Linked DNA regions of Priestia megaterium. Each later gene encodes a partner of the first gene's protein in a complex. Links are inferred from orthologs where the notes say so. Each region holds a gene or a part of one and is shown in the gene's direction. Other genes may lie near its edges.

Region 1 (6,208 bases):
GACTACAACGAAATCATAGTTGGAAAGTTCAGATTTCACTTTAGCTAAAGAAGTTGATTCTTCAACTGTTATAAAGGAGTTATTTATAAGAACTTGATCAACGCTTGCCATACTAAACCCCTCTCAGTACATATTTTTTATACTGTATCATAATTTAGAAATTGGCGCAAAAGCCTATCTTTTTCAAACAATTAGGCAGCTTACTTTCTTTTATTGCTTTCATCTAAAGAGTTGTATTCCCCTCGAAAAGGGTAGTATAAGAATTTAGTGGGTAATAAAGTAACAGGGTAAAAAATCAAAACAAACAAACACTATATAAGATTAATACTCATTAGTTTCATTTATGAGTATAAAGTGATAAAATACGAATATCAGTTCGTGTTTTCGGTTTTTACATATCGTAATAAAAATAGATAAAACAAGAAAATAGAAACGGAGGCCTTCATTTGAAAGATCAGTTTGAATTAGTATCCCCATATCAACCGCAAGGTGATCAGCCAAAGGCAATTGAAAAGATTGTGAAAGGAATTAAAGAAGGTAAGCAGCATCAAGTATTATTAGGTGCTACAGGAACGGGAAAAACCTTCACTATGTCTAATGTTATTAAGGAAATAAATAAGCCGACATTAATAATGGCTCATAACAAAACGCTTGCTGGTCAATTGTACAGTGAGTTTAAAGAGTTTTTTCCTAATAATGCAGTCGAATACTTTGTCAGTTACTATGATTACTATCAGCCTGAAGCTTATGTACCTCAAACAGATACATTTATTGAAAAAGATGCAAGCATTAATGACGAGATTGATAAACTTCGTCACTCGGCAACTTCTGCTCTTTTTGAACGAAAAGATGTCATTATTATTGCCAGCGTATCCTGTATTTATGGATTAGGGTCTCCGGAAGAATACAAAGAAATGGTCGTATCTCTTCGAGTAGGAATGGAAAAAGAACGCAATCAGCTGCTTCGTACGCTAGTGGATGTACAGTACGAAAGAAACGATATTGACTTCAAGCGCGGAACGTTCCGCGTTCGCGGTGATGTTGTTGAGATTTTTCCTGTGTCTCGAGATGAACACTGTATTCGCGTGGAATTTTTCGGGGATGAAATTGACCGCATTCGCGAAGTCGACGCCTTAACAGGAGAAATTATTGGAGATCGTGAACACGTGGCTATCTTCCCGGCATCTCACTTCGTCACGAGGGAAGAAAAAATGCGTGTGGCCATTCAAAACATTGAAAAAGAACTAGAAGAACAGCTAGAGAAGTTAAAAGAAGCAGGAAAGCTTTTAGAAGCGCAGCGCTTGGAGCAGCGCACTCGCTACGATCTAGAAATGATGAGAGAAATGGGATTTTGTTCAGGAATCGAGAATTATTCTCGTCATTTAACGCTTCGTCCGGCTGGTTCTACACCTTATACACTGCTGGATTTCTTCCCGGAAGATTTCCTTCTTGTGGTGGATGAATCCCACGTTACCATTCCTCAAGTTAGAGGAATGTATAATGGAGACCAAGCGCGTAAACAAGTGTTGGTGGACCATGGTTTCCGCTTGCCGTCTGCATTAGATAACCGTCCGCTTAAATTTGATGAATTTGAACAGCATATTAAACAAATCGTCCATGTTTCAGCAACACCAGGTCCTTACGAACTTGAGAAGGCGCCTGAGGTGATTGAACAAATTATCCGTCCAACGGGATTATTAGATCCAAATATTGAAGTTCGACCAATTGAAGGGCAGATTGATGATTTAATTGGAGAAATTCACGACCGGATTAAGCGAAATGAACGAGTGCTCGTCACGACGTTAACAAAGAAAATGTCTGAGGATTTAACGAACTACTTAAAAGAAATTGGCATTAAAGTTCAATATCTTCACTCTGAGGTGAAGACGCTCGAGCGTATTGAAATTATCCGAGAGCTGCGGCTTGGAAAATATGATGTGCTCATAGGGATTAACTTACTCCGTGAAGGTTTAGATATTCCAGAAGTTTCGTTAGTAACCATATTAGATGCGGACAAAGAAGGATTCTTGCGTTCAGAACGATCGCTTATTCAAACCATCGGACGTGCTGCGCGAAATGCTAATGGACATGTCATTATGTATGCAGATCGCATCACAAACTCCATGGACATTGCTATCAATGAGACCAAGCGTCGTAGAAGTATTCAAGAAGCTTACAACGAAGAGCATGGTATCACACCGACAACGATTCAAAAAGAAGTTCGAGGCTCAATTCGTGCAACAGTAGTAGCAGAAGATACAGAAACGTATGAAGAAGCACCGGCATTTGATAAACTCAATAAAAAAGAAAAAGCAAAGCTCGTAGAAGAAATGGAACAAGAAATGAAAGAAGCAGCCAAAGCGCTTAACTTTGAACGCGCAGCTGAGCTTCGTGACTTGATTCTAGAATTAAAAGCGGAAGGGTGATAAAACATGGCGATGGAAAAAATCGTGGTAAAAGGTGCACGAGCCCACAATTTGAAAAATATCGATATTGAAATCCCGCGAGACAAATTAGTGGTATTAACAGGGTTGTCAGGTTCTGGTAAATCTTCTTTAGCTTTCGATACAATCTATGCTGAAGGACAAAGACGTTATGTCGAGTCACTTTCGGCGTATGCAAGACAGTTTTTAGGTCAAATGGATAAGCCAGATGTAGATTCGATCGAAGGATTGTCGCCTGCTATTTCAATCGATCAAAAAACAACGAGCCGAAACCCTCGTTCAACCGTCGGAACTGTGACCGAAATCTATGACTATTTGCGCCTTTTGTTTGCTCGTGTAGGAAAGCCGATTTGTCCTAATCATGGAATTGAAATTACGTCTCAAACGATTGAGCAAATGGTAGATAGAATTTTAGAGTACCCTGAACGTACAAAACTTCAAGTACTGGCCCCTGTGGTATCTGGCCGAAAAGGCACCCATGTAAAAGTATTAGAAGATATTAAAAAGGAAGGGTACGTTCGCATTCGAGTAGACGGAGAAATGCGTGAAATAACAGAAGAAATTGAACTGGAAAAAAACAAAAAGCACTCCATTGAAGTAGTGATTGATCGCGTTGTTGTCAAAGAAGGTGTAGCCGCTCGTTTGTCGGACTCTTTGGAATCAGCTCTTCGCCTTGGAGATGGGAAAGTAATTATTGATGTAATAGGTGAGGAAGAATTACTTTTTAGCGAGCATCATGCTTGTCCAAAATGTGGCTTCTCCATTGGAGAACTTGAGCCCCGCATGTTTTCATTTAATAGTCCGTACGGGGCGTGTCCAACGTGTGACGGTTTAGGAACGAAATTGGAAGTGGATAAAGATTTAGTGATTCCTAACTATGACTTAACACTTCATCAGCACGCAATTGCACCTTGGGAGCCAACAAGTTCTCAATACTATCCGCAGCTGCTTGAAGCCGTATGTACACATTACGGCATCGACATGGATGTGCCGGTTCGAGATATCCCGGAACATTTATTTGATAAAGTATTATATGGCAGCGGTAAAGAAAAAATTTATTTTCGCTATGAAAATGATTTTGGCCAAGTAAGAGAAAATCATATCGAATTTGAAGGTGTGCTTCGGAACGTAGAACGCCGTTATCATGAAACAAGTTCTGATTATATCCGTGAGCAAATGGAAAAATACATGGCTCAGCAAGCTTGTCCAAAATGTAAAGGAAATCGTTTAAAACGCGAAAGCTTAGCGGTGCTTATTGACGAAAAGCATATAGGAGATACAACACGCTTTTCAGTAAAAGAAGCATATGACTTTTTTGAAAGTCTCAGTTTATCTGAAAAAGACATGAAGATTGCGGATATGATACTGCGTGAAATTCGTGAGCGTCTAAGCTTTCTCATTAACGTGGGACTTGATTACTTAACATTGAACCGCTCTGCTGGAACTCTTTCAGGAGGGGAAGCGCAGCGCATTCGCTTGGCTACTCAAATCGGTTCTCGTTTGACGGGGGTTCTTTATATTTTAGATGAACCTTCTATCGGTCTTCATCAACGTGACAACGATCGCTTAATTCGCACAATGCAAGACATGCGCGATATTGGAAATACGTTGATTGTTGTAGAGCATGATGAAGATACGATGATGGCAGCTGATTATTTAATTGATATCGGACCAGGAGCCGGCGTACACGGGGGTGCCGTTGTTTCTCAAGGCACGCCTCAGGAAGTGATGGATGATGAAAATTCCTTAACGGGTCAATATCTATCAGGAGAGAAGTTTATTCCACTTCCAGCCGAAAGACGTTCGATAGATAAAGATCGGATGATTGAAATTATAGGAGCAAAAGAAAACAATTTAAAAAATGTAAAAGCAAAGCTTCCGTTAGGTGTATTCACAGCTGTTACAGGTGTATCTGGATCAGGTAAGAGTACGCTTGTAAATGATATCCTTCACAAATCATTGGCGCAAAAGCTGCATAAAGCAAAAAGCAAAGCAGGAGAACATAAAGAAATCAAAGGCATTGAACATTTAGATAAAGTCATTGATATTGATCAGTCTCCCATAGGCCGTACGCCTCGTTCAAACCCTGCAACCTATACAGGTGTATTTGATGACATTCGAGATGTATTTGCCCAAACAAACGAAGCAAAAGTGCGCGGATATAAAAAAGGCCGCTTTAGCTTTAACGTGAAAGGCGGCCGATGTGAAGCTTGTCGAGGAGACGGTATTATTAAAATCGAAATGCATTTCCTGCCAGATGTATACGTTCCTTGCGAAGTCTGCCACGGCAAACGATATAACCGGGAAACTTTAGAAGTAAAATACAAAGATCAAAACATTTCAGATGTGTTGGATATGACAGTTGAAGACGCGCTTCACTTCTTTGAAAACATTCCAAAGATTAAGCGGAAGCTGCAGACCATTTACGATGTAGGACTTGGCTATATCACGCTTGGACAGCCGGCCACTACTTTATCGGGTGGAGAGGCCCAGCGTGTAAAGTTAGCTTCAGAGCTTCACCGTCGCTCAACAGGAAGAACGCTGTACATTTTAGACGAACCGACTACCGGTCTTCATGTCGATGATATCGCACGTTTATTAAAAGTGCTTCAGCGTTTAGTTGAAAATGGAGATACAGTTCTAGTGATCGAACATAATTTAGACGTGATCAAAGCAGCTGATTATCTACTTGATTTAGGGCCTGAAGGTGGAGATAAAGGCGGACAAATTGTGGCTACGGGTACGCCAGAAGAAGTGGCGAAAGTAAAAGAATCCTATACGGGCCATTATTTGAAGCCAATTTTAGAACGTGACCGTAAGCGTATGGAGAAAAAAGTTGAAAAAGCAGAGGCATTAACTCGTTAAAAGACACCAGCATTGGTGTCTTTTTTATAAAGAATGAAACTTTTTAACTCATTAAAACGTAATACATGATATAAGGAGCTGATTATTATGGAAGGAAATCGCATACTATCTTCCTTAAATTATTTTAGCGTTTTCTTTGCACCATTTTTATTACCTATTATTATTTATTTTGTTGTTCATAACATAGAAGTAAAGAAACATGCAAAAACTGCATTTTTGTCACATTTATTACCTATCGCTACAGCGATCTTGTTCTTATTTTTCTTGCTTCCTGCTCTTACTGGCTCTAGTGGAACGGTATTTATTCTTTTAATTGTAGCTTTAGTTGTTGTTTCTTTAGTTAATGTTGTTGTGTTTGTATGGAATATTGTAAAAGGGATACAAATATTAAGCAGATAAAAGTTAAATGACTAAAACGTAAAGAGGAGATGGAAGGTATGAGTGAAAAGCGCAAACAAATTTTACAGATGGTAGAAGAAGGGAAACTTAGCGTAGATGAGGCTTTAACCCTGCTGAATTCACTGGAAAAAGACTCAGCTAATGACTCTTACTATGCTACGCCTGATAAAGCTGAGCTATCCCCTTATGTAGGAGGAAAACAGAAAAAAACGTACGCTTCTAAGTCATCTCAAAGCTCTTTAAAGGAAAAATTATTTACATTTGTAGATCAAACGGTAAAAAAAGTAAAAGAAGGAGATTTAGATTTTAACTTTGGTCCTTCGATTGACGTTCAGCACATCTTTCAGCAATCAGAAGCATATATTCAAGAGATTGACGTAGATTTAGCAAATGGAAGCGTTCAACTCCGACCTTGGGGAAGTACAGAAGTACGAATAGAGTGTGAAGCTGCTATCTACAAAGTAGAGAATTCGGATGAAGCGCGCCGCACTTTCTTGCAG
Region 2 (4,796 bases), 4.6 Mb from region 1 along the record:
AGAGTGTTCCATATGCTGCTTTAAGTCATAGTCTGTACGAGAAGCTACGCCCCATAGTTCGCCCCAGCCGAATGGGAATTTGTATTCAAAGTCTGTTGTTGCATTACTGTAGTGAGAAAGTTCATCATCATCATGGTCGCGAAGACGAACGTTTTCTTCTTTCATGCCAAGAGAAAGAAGCCATTTGTTACATGTTTCTTTCCAGTAGTTAAACCATTCTAATTCAGTGCCTGGTTTACAGAAGAATTCAAGCTCCATTTGTTCAAATTCACGTGTACGGAATGTGAAGTTACCAGGTGTAATTTCGTTACGGAAGCTTTTACCCACTTGGCCGATACCGAATGGAAGCTTTTTACGCATTGAGCGCTGAACGTTTTTAAAGTTTACGAAAATACCTTGAGCTGTTTCAGGACGAAGGTAAATTTCATTTGTTGATGTTTCAGTTACACCTTGGTGCGTTTTGAACATTAAGTTAAATTGACGAATTTCAGTGAAGTTAGCTGAACCACACTCAGGACATGTAATTTCATGTTCTTTAATTAAGTCAGCCATTGCATCAAATGAAAGGCCGTCTACGATCATTTCAATGCCTTTTTCTTGAAGCTTTTCTTCAATTAATTTATCAGCACGGTGACGAGCTTTACAATCCTTACAGTCGATCATTGGGTCATTAAAGTTTCCTAAGTGACCAGAAGCTTCCCATGTTTTTGGATTCATTAAAATCGCAGCGTCTAAACCAACGTTGTATGGAGATTCTTGAATGAATTTTTTCCACCATGCTTTTTTAATATTGTTTTTTAATTCTACGCCAAGCGGGCCGTAATCCCATGTATTTGCAAGACCGCCGTAAATTTCAGAACCTTGAAATACAAAGCCGCGATGTTTGGCGTGAGATACGATTTGATCCATTGTTTTTGACATTCTAATTCCTCCTGTAAATGGTAGTAATTCAAGCGAAACAAAAAGAGCGGGTACAAAAAAACTCTCGTCCCTGGGCATATCAACAATATGCCCAGGGACGAGAGTTTTTCCCGCGGTTCCACCCTGGTTGATACAAAATGTATCCACCTTCGTCTGTATATACTCCAGATTGCCTTTTCCTTAAACCATTCTCTAGGCTCCCACCGTCCCTAGTTCGCTTTGTGAAGAGGATTTAAGTACTATTGATCCTTCAGCGTATATCATATGAATTTTAGTAGCTATATATTAGCATATCCTATGCAGAGAAACAATAACCTTGTGCAAAATGGGCTTTTTTTGTGATGTTTTCTTCCGAATTTGAGGGTGAAACCATATCTTTTGTACATATTTTTTGAAAACAAAAAACGTGATGAAAAGTTCGGTTTTCCTTTCATTTCACCCTCTTAGTTTTGTTATAATGAACAAATGGACGAGCGCGAACTTTTAAGTGTAAAGAAATGGAGGAACCTATATGTATGATATTAAAGAGTGGAGACATGTCTTTAAATTAGATCCTAATAAAGAGATTTCAGATGCAGATTTGGAGAAAATTTGCGAATCCGGCACGGATGCGGTTCTTGTCGGAGGATCTGATGGAGTGACTCTAGACAATGTACTGCAGCTGTTAATGCGTATTCGCCGCTACACGGTGCCGTGTGCGCTTGAAGTATCAACAATTGACTCTGTAACGCCTGGGTTTGATTCTTATTTTATTCCGACCGTTTTAAACAGCAAGGATCCAAAGTGGATTGTTGATTTACATCACGCGGCGATGAAGGAATACGGAGAGATCATGGACTGGGATGAAATTTTTGTAGAAGGATACTGCGTACTTAACCCCGAAGCAAAAGTAGCTGAGCTAACGGAAGCGAAAACCGATTTGGATGCAGAAGATGTTGTAGCGTATGCTCGCATGGCTGAACGCATGTTTCATTTGCCCGTTTTCTATCTAGAATACAGCGGAACATATGGAGACCCTGCATTAGTGGCAGAAGTGAAAAATTCGCTAAATGAGACGAAGTTATTTTACGGCGGCGGTATTGAGACAAAAGAGCAAGCAAGTGAGATGGGAGAGCTAGCTGATACAGTTATTGTAGGAAATGTTATTTATACAAATTTATCGGAAGCATTAAAAACGGTAAAAGCGGTAAAAAAGAATATTGCACAGTGAAAAATAAATAAAGTAGAATAGAGAATATATGTTCGATATAGGCGGTGAAAACGTGAATTTTTTAAGTGAAAAATTATTAACAGGATTAAACCCTCAGCAGCAAGAGGCAGTTAAAACAACAGACGGACCATTATTACTTATGGCCGGTGCAGGAAGTGGGAAAACACGCGTATTAACGCATCGAATTGCGTTTTTAATGGCGGAAAAAGAAGTTGCACCTTGGAATATTTTAGCTATTACCTTCACAAACAAAGCAGCTCGTGAAATGAGAGAGCGTGTGGCAAGTATCGTTGGCGGAGTGGCAGAAGATATCTGGATTTCAACGTTCCACTCGATGTGCGTACGTATTTTACGAAGAGATATTGATCGTATTGGCTTTAATCGCAACTTTACGATTTTAGATTCAACGGATCAGCTGTCCGTTATTAAAAACATTTTAAAAGATCAAAACATCGACCCAAAAAAATTCGATCCGCGCTCGCTATTAGGAAGCATTAGTTCAGCTAAAAATGAACTGAAAGTAGCGGAAGAATTTGATAAAACAGCAGCAGGACCATATGAAGAAGTTGTAAGTAAAGTCTATAAAGAGTATGAAAAGCGTTTAAAGAAAAACCAAGCGCTCGATTTTGATGATTTGATTATGACAACGATTCAGTTATTTAAACGAGTTCCTGAAGTGTTAACGTACTATCAGCGCAAGTTTCAATATATTCATGTGGACGAGTATCAAGATACAAACCATGCACAATATATGCTGGTTCGCTTGCTAGCCGCACGATTTGAAAATGTATGCGTAGTAGGGGATTCAGATCAGTCTATTTACCGCTGGCGCGGGGCTGATATTACAAATATCTTGTCATTTGAAAAAGACTACCCAAAAGCCAAAACCATTTTGCTTGAACAAAATTATCGTTCAACGAAAACGATTTTGGCTGCGGCAAACGGCGTCATTGCAAACAATATGAATCGTAAAGTGAAAAACTTATGGACGGAAAACGATGAAGGCCAGAAGATTTATCATTACCAAGCAATGAGTGAGCATGATGAGGCACAGTTTGTAGCACGTAAAATCAAAGAAGCAGTAGACAGCGGCAAACGTAAATATAGCGATTTTGCCATTTTGTATCGTACAAATGCACAGTCGCGTGTAATGGAGGAAGTACTGCTAAAATCTAATATTAACTATACAATTGTCGGCGGGATTAAGTTCTACGACCGCAAAGAGATTAAAGATTTGCTTGCGTACTTGCGCTTAATTGCCAACCAAGATGATGACATTAGCTTAGCTCGTATTGTGAACGTTCCAAAACGCGGAGTTGGAGCTACTTCAGTCGATAAAGTAGCCAATTACGGAAACGTTCATGACATTTCTATTTTCAAAGCGCTTGATGAAGTAGAATTGATGGGGTTAACGGGTAAAGCAACAAAGGCACTTCGTGATTTCCAATCCATGATTTCAAACTTAGCTCAAATGCAAGACTATATGTCTGTAACAGAGCTTGTGGAACAAGTATTAGAAAGAACAGGGTACCGTGAAGCGCTTAAAGTAGAAAAAACAATTGAAGCACAAAGTCGCTTAGAGAATATTGATGAGTTTTTATCTGTTACAAAAACGTTTGAAGAAGCAAGCGAAGATAAGAGCTTAGTAGCATTTTTAACCGATTTAGCGCTTGTTGCTGATATCGATAAGCTTGACGACGAGGAAGAAGAAGAGAACGAACAAGTGATTCTGATGACGCTTCACTCAGCAAAAGGTCTAGAGTTCCCGGTTGTTTTCCTAATGGGTATGGAAGAAGGCGTATTCCCTCATAGCCGATCGTTATTCGAAGATAATGAAATGGAAGAAGAACGACGCTTAGCCTACGTAGGGATTACACGTGCTGAACAAGAATTGTATTTATTAAATGCTCAAATGCGTACACTATTTGGTAAAACAAACGTCAATCCAAAATCGCGCTTCATTGGAGAAATCCCAAGCGAGCTTGTGGAATCTTTAAATGAAACGATGCGCAAGCCTGCTGCTGGTCGTTCAGGGGCTTCAGCTTCGCCGTTTGCAGCGCGCCGACAAGCGGCCGTGGCAAAAACGAAGCTTGTATCAACGGGCAGTGAATCGATTGGATGGAGCGTTGGAGATAAGGCCGAGCATAAAAAATGGGGAATTGGTACAGTTGTAAGTGTAAAAGGAGAAGGAGACTCAAAAGAATTAGACATTGCTTTTCCTAGTCCTACAGGTGTAAAAAGACTGCTTGCTAAATTTGCCCCGGTTACGAAAGTGTAATCGTGAAAAGGAGCTAGAATATGGAGTTTGAGACAGCAAAATCACGCGTTCAAGAATTACGTGACTTATTAAATCAATATGGTTATGAATATTATGTGTTAGATCAGCCATCTGTTCCAGATGCAGAATACGATAAATTAATGAATGAGTTAATTGAAATAGAAGAATCGTTTCCAGAATTAAAAACAGCTGACTCACCTACTCAGCGCATCGGCGGCCAAGTGCTCGATGCGTTTGAGAAGGTTCAGCATCAAACGTCTATGCTAAGTTTAGGAAATGCATTTAATGAAGAAGACCTTCGAGATTTTGATCGCCGAGTGCGCCAAGCCGTTGAAGACGAGTTTTCTTATGTATGCGAACTTAAAATTGACGGGCTTGCTGTATCTC

Evidence for each region. The genes of interacting proteins can lie anywhere in the genome.
Region 2: the proteins of uvrB (region 1) and pcrA are in contact, whole or in part, in a crystal structure (PDB 7EGT), measured with the Thermus thermophilus proteins. The link is inferred for Priestia megaterium from one-to-one orthologs. Residues at the interface, in WP_096411307.1 of Thermus thermophilus: Glu23, Leu25, Arg26, Asp27, Gly28, Glu29, Arg30, Phe31, Arg55, Glu326, Asp327, Phe328, Glu379, Ser382, Gln383, His398, Gly400, Arg401; in WP_096412145.1 of Thermus thermophilus: His654, Arg656, Phe657, Gln666, Asp668, Glu669, Lys680, Arg681, Leu682, Ser683, Lys685, Tyr686, Ala687.

The regions. Positions count from the first base shown.
Region 1 is NZ_CP023317.1:4,809,659-4,815,866, reverse strand. What follows is about bases 1-2,936. They hold uvrB (excinuclease ABC subunit UvrB), read left to right. Parts: upstream 1-446; coding sequence 447-2,426; downstream 2,427-2,936. Other genes in these bases: uvrA (excinuclease ABC subunit UvrA), read left to right, coding at 2,433-2,936; CEQ83_RS24745 (sigma-54 interaction domain-containing protein), read right to left, coding at 1-111. Also shown: more of uvrA, read left to right, coding at 2,937-5,309; CEQ83_RS24730 (hypothetical protein), read left to right, coding at 5,397-5,708; CEQ83_RS24725 (DUF4097 family beta strand repeat-containing protein), read left to right, coding at 5,747-6,208. UniProt on the Escherichia coli protein: The UvrABC repair system catalyzes the recognition and processing of DNA lesions. A damage recognition complex composed of 2 UvrA and 2 UvrB subunits scans DNA for abnormalities.
Region 2 is NZ_CP023317.1:240,415-245,210, forward strand. Bases 1,800-4,796 are described here. They hold pcrA (DNA helicase PcrA), read left to right. Parts: upstream 1,800-2,183; coding sequence 2,184-4,409; downstream 4,410-4,796. Other genes in these bases: pcrB (heptaprenylglyceryl phosphate synthase), read left to right, coding at 1,800-2,131; ligA (NAD-dependent DNA ligase LigA), read left to right, coding at 4,430-4,796. Outside these bases: CEQ83_RS01350 (glycine--tRNA ligase), read right to left, coding at 1-921; more of pcrB, read left to right, coding at 1,433-1,799. UniProt on the Escherichia coli protein: A helicase with DNA-dependent ATPase activity. Unwinds DNA duplexes with 3'-5' polarity. Translocates on single-stranded DNA with 3'-5' polarity. Initiates unwinding more efficiently from a nicked substrate than double-stranded DNA.